DNA from 2 places in the Nocardia pseudovaccinii genome. Region 1 is predicted to be linked to the other one. Evidence: predicted binding sites of a transcription regulator. Region 1 holds the regulator's gene; the other holds the start of a gene.
What was found. Region 1 encodes HspR, which represses chaperone genes until heat shock. Its sites were predicted from a motif close to ANNTGAGTNNNNNNNACTCANNT; they were not measured.
Positions count from the first base shown of each region.

Region 2: lon (endopeptidase La) is a predicted target of HspR. The motif match lies at 1,453-1,475, and genes of this name have one in related genera.

Region 1 covers NZ_CP192074.1:9,410,607-9,413,070, forward strand. The annotation lists gene ACQPZ2_RS42290 (FAD-binding oxidoreductase) at 1-660, opposite strand, end outside; gene ACQPZ2_RS42295 (heat shock protein transcriptional repressor HspR) at 1,317-1,718, opposite strand; gene dnaJ (molecular chaperone DnaJ) at 1,718-2,464, opposite strand, start outside.
Region 2 covers NZ_CP192074.1:9,746,541-9,749,004, reverse strand. The annotation lists gene ACQPZ2_RS43735 (hypothetical protein) at 1-628, opposite strand, end outside; gene ACQPZ2_RS43730 (MerR family transcriptional regulator) at 920-1,369, opposite strand; gene lon (endopeptidase La) at 1,554-2,464, shown strand, end outside.

The sequences.
Region 1 (2,464 bases):
GGCCGGACTGACCCAGCCGCCGAGCACCCCGCGGATATGGAATTCGATCTCCCCGTTCGCATTCGCGGGCACCGCCGGGGACATATAGCGCCACATGCGCGGCCGAGCCGGGATCTGCACGCTGATGTACTGGCCCGCGGCGTATTGCATCGGCTGATTCAACTGCAGCCGCACCACGGCGAGATTGCGCAGCACCTCGCGGCACTCGACGACGGTCCCGCTCCAGACCGGCGGCGCCGATTCCTGTTCGGCCGCGCCGATCATGGTGTCGCCGATGATCTTCAGGCCCTCGTCCCACGCCCGGTCGACCTCGTCGGTCCACATCTCGGTGCCCGCGAAGATCCGCATCGCGGACTTCAACGAGGTCGCCACGGCGGTGTAATGCGCGGCCTGCACCCCGTACTTGCGGTGATCGCGCCCGAGTTGGGCGAGGAATGGCAATAACTTATTCGGCTCCTCGAGCCGATCCAGCGCGTAGGAGATGGCCTTGACCAATCTGTCACGCTGGGAATCCATCGCTGCGGGGAAGAAATCCCGGACGGCGGGATAGTCCGTGAACAGAATTGCGTAGAACGAACTGGCTAGCTTGGCCGGACCCCCCTCCTCCGCAGCAACCGCCTTGAACGTCGTTCTTATCAAAGCGACGGTCCGCGAGTCCATTTGTGTCACAACCCCTTTTGCACTCGAACACAAACCCGTGCCGGCGAGTGAAGTGCTGCGGGACACTCGACAGCAGCCGATGCGTAACGAGTGTAGGCGAGGTTTGCCAGCCGCGGTATCAGTCGCATAAACATCACGCATGTAATTCCCCCGAACCGAGGAGTCGCACCACGAAAACCCTTGAAAACAAACCGAAAGAACGAACACGACGACGAAATCCGGCATATAATCACCGAATTCGGAAGGCCCGGTTTGCAAGATTCATCCCATTCGTAATCTCGGAGCGATCGCGCGGCAACCCACGATCCGGGACCGCCCATCCGGCTCGAGCAAACCGCAGGCATAGGCCGACCTGGCGACCGACGGAATCGGCGGCCTGCTCCGGCGCATTGTTTGCTGCGGCAAGGGCCACAGCAAACTTCGCAGCTCGGCACATCGTTGGCAACCCTGCCGAACCACATGCCGACGCCCACGAGGGGCTGAACCGGTTGTCGGGTAATGAAACCCGGTTCCGGAGTTTGCTCGAGCACTGCCGATGGTTATTCGGGTCCACAACCCGATTCGGCGTTGCGACATAACGCATTCAAATTATCGGCACGAAATGACAAAAGGCTCCGGGCTCGGCCGAAACCGAATCCCGGAGCCTTTCGCGCTTATCAGCGCCTATTGCGCGGCTTCCACACCACCAGTGCGGTACTGCGTTGCGGCGGCGCGAGATCGGGGCGATACCCCGTGCGCAGCCGATCCAGCTCGGCCGACATCTCGGCGACGCGCTGTTGCAGTTCCTCGACCTGATTGGTGAGTTCGATGATGCGCTTGATGCCCGCCAGATTGACGCCCTCGTCCTGGGATAGCCGCTGCACCTCGCGGAGCAGTTCGACGTCCCGTGCCGAATAACGTCGACCGCCACCCGAAGTCCGTTGCGGCGTAACCAGTCCGAGGCGGTCATACGTGCGCAGTGTCTGCGCGTGCATACCCGCCAACTGGGCCGCCACGGAGATCATGAAGAACTCCGCCCGCGACGCCCCGCCGGACGCCTGCTTCGGATTATCGGACATCACGCACCTGCCCATCCCGCACGTGGATCGAACCCGCTGGTCTTCTCGGCCTCCGCGTAGCGCTTGAGCGCCTCGGCGGCATTGTCGTCCAGCTTCTGCGGCACGGCCACCTTGACGGTGACGAGCAGATCGCCCGCCCCGCCGCCGGGACCGCGCTTGGGCACGCCACGGCCGCGCACCCGCAGGATGCGACCGTCCGCAGTGCCCGGGGGCACCTTGACACCGACGCGCCCTTCCAGCGTGGGCACGGAAACCGTTGTGCCCAGCACCAATTCACTGTAACTGACCGGCAGTACCAGCGTCAGGTCGTCGCCGTTGCGGCCGAAGACCTTGTCCTGGCTCACGTGCACGGTCACATAGAGGTCACCCGAGGGCGCACCACGCAGTCCGGCCTCGCCCTGTCCGGCCAGCCGGATCTTCTGCCCATCGCTGACACCAGGGGGAATCCGCACCGTGATGGTGCGGGTCCGATTCTGGATGCCGCTGCCGTGGCAGTCGACACACGGATCGTCGATGATCGAACCGCTACCACGGCATTCGTCGCACGGCTCGCTGAAGCCGAACGCGCCCTGGTTGCGGCTGATCACCCCGTTGCCATTGCAGACAGGGCAGACTCGCGGACTGGTCCCCGGCTTGGCGCCGCTGCCGTGACAGGTCGTACACGGCGACGGACTCGTCATCCGCAGCGGAACCGTGACACCCTGTGCGGCCTCGCGGAAGCCGAGGGTCGTCTCGGTCTCCACATC
Region 2 (2,464 bases), 340 kb from region 1:
CCTTGAGGATGTACGGATTTTCCTGCAGATACCGGATGACGAAGGTTTTGATATCGATGAGCTGGTCGACATTGTCGCCGAGCGATTCGAAGGCGCGCCTGGTCAATCCGGGCAACTCCCGGTCCACCCGCTGATAGATGACCTGTTTCATCGCCTTCGGCACCCCGCGCCACAGGTCCGGATTCTCCCGGTACATCACCTCGTCGACGAGCGGTTTCACCTGTTTGCTCGCGAGTATCGCGATGTAATCGGCAATACTCTCCAGATCCAGTTCGTGGATGAAATCCCGCGGACTGCCGATGCGCATCAGCGCCTTGTCGACGCAAATGCTCGCCATCTTCTCCGCGCGCGCCGGTATGAATCCCTGGAATCCGAGCCGACGGCCGTCACCGGAGAATGTCGGCAGTACCTGGACCCGGCGCGGAAAATACGGATACAACACCTGGAGGCCGGGAATCCGGATTCCGCGAAAAATGACCGGCCAGAACAGCATCAGCACGCCGGTCCAGTTGGTGAGCCAACCGGCGAGCGCACTGAAGATCGGAAAGGTGATCAGATCGACGGAGAACTTGGACAGGCCGGTCAGCTCTTCCCAATCGATGAACACTCCGGAGGTGAGTGTTGTCATCGTTGGATCCCCCTAAAGCCGCCCAGGTGGTGAGATATCTAGCTGCCAACATTCTCACTGGCTCCGACGGGGTGTCAATGCGGGACTGAGCCCGAGGTCTTGCACCGCATCCAGCAGCATCAGTGCCCCACAACGGCGAGCACCGCCCCCGCCTGCTTCCAGTCCTGTCCGAACCCCCACGTGCTCCTCTCGGATGCAGCGGCTCAGCGAACACCGGCACGATCCGCCCAACAAGAGGGCGGTCCCGCTGTTGTCAGCGCCACAACACCTATGCCGTTACCGACGGAGGTATCAGCCCGGGTGTGCAGGGAAATCGCGGTCGCCGATCGCGATTCGACCTCGATAGATATCGAGCTTGCGGTCGATGAGCGCGAGATTCTCTTGGATCTCGGCGAGTTTGGCGACCACCTCGCCGCGATGCGCCTCCATCAGCGCGATGCGTTCCGGTTCGTTGCCGCTTCCGGCGGCCACGAGTTCGGCATAGCGACGGATGGTCTGGATGGGCATTCCGGTGGCGCGCAGCCTGGTGCATACGTAGATCCAGTCCAGGTCGAGCTGGTGGTAGCGCCGCCGCCCGCTGGCGGTGCGGTCGACGGGGGTCAGGACCAGGCCGGCGCGCTCGTAGTAGCGCAGGGTGTGCACGCTGATCCCGGTAAGACGTGCGGTCTCACCAATACTCAGCCCGTCCGGATCGTCGCAGCGAACAGGTCCGGATACCGGCCGCGCATCGACTTCGAACACGCTCTGAATTCTAGTGCCGCATCGAACGCTGATCGCTCTGAGCGAACGTGGGCAGCGGTGTGGAACAAACACGGAAGACCCGGGGTTGACTGGACATCGCTCAACTTTTGGAAGGGTCGAACACGTGACTACACCACAGAACCTGCCGGTGCTGTTCCTGACCGATCCGATCGTGCTGCCGGGCATGGTCGTGCCCATCGAACTGGACGAATCGGCGCAGGCCGCCATCGACGCCGCGCGCGCCGCGAATACCGACGCGGTGCTGCTCGCGCCCCGATTGACCGAGGGCTATGCCTCCTACGGCGTCGTCGCCACCATCGAACAGGTCGGCCGGATGCGCGGTGGCGCGCCCGCCGCGGTGCTGAAGGCCGAACGGCGCGCCAAGATCGGTCACGGGGTCACCGGGCCGGGCGCCGCGCTGTGGGTCGAGGCCGAACCGGTCGAGACGCCCGCCGCCGACGGTCGCACCAAAGAGCTTGCGGCCGAATACAAGAAGCTGGTCGTTTCGGTGCTGCAGCGCCGCGAGGCCTGGCAGATCATCGACGCGGTCAATCAGCTGACCGATCCGTCGGCGATCGCCGACACCGCGGGCTACGCGCCGTACCTGACCGCCGACGAGAAGCGTGAGCTGCTCGAAACCCCCGATACCGCACAGCGTTTGACCAAGCTGATCGAGTGGACGAAGGCGCATATCGCCGAGGCCGAGGTCACCGAGAAGATCAGCGAAGATGTCCGCGAGGGCATGGAGAAGAGTCAGCGCGAATTCCTGCTGCGCCAGCAGCTCAATGCCATTCGCAAGGAACTCGGCGAGGACGAGCCCGACGGCGCCGACGACTACCGCACCCGGGTCGAGCAGGCCGATCTGCCCGATGACGTGCGCGCCGAGGCATTGCGCGAGGTCGGTCGACTGGAGCGGGCCAGCGATCAGAGCCCGGAATCCGGCTGGATCCGGACCTGGCTGGACACCGTCCTCGACCTGCCATGGACCGTGAAAACCACTGACAGCACCGATGTTTCGGCCGCCCGCGCGGTGCTGGACGCCGATCACCACGGCCTGGACGAGGTCAAGGATCGCATGGTCGAGTACCTGGCCGT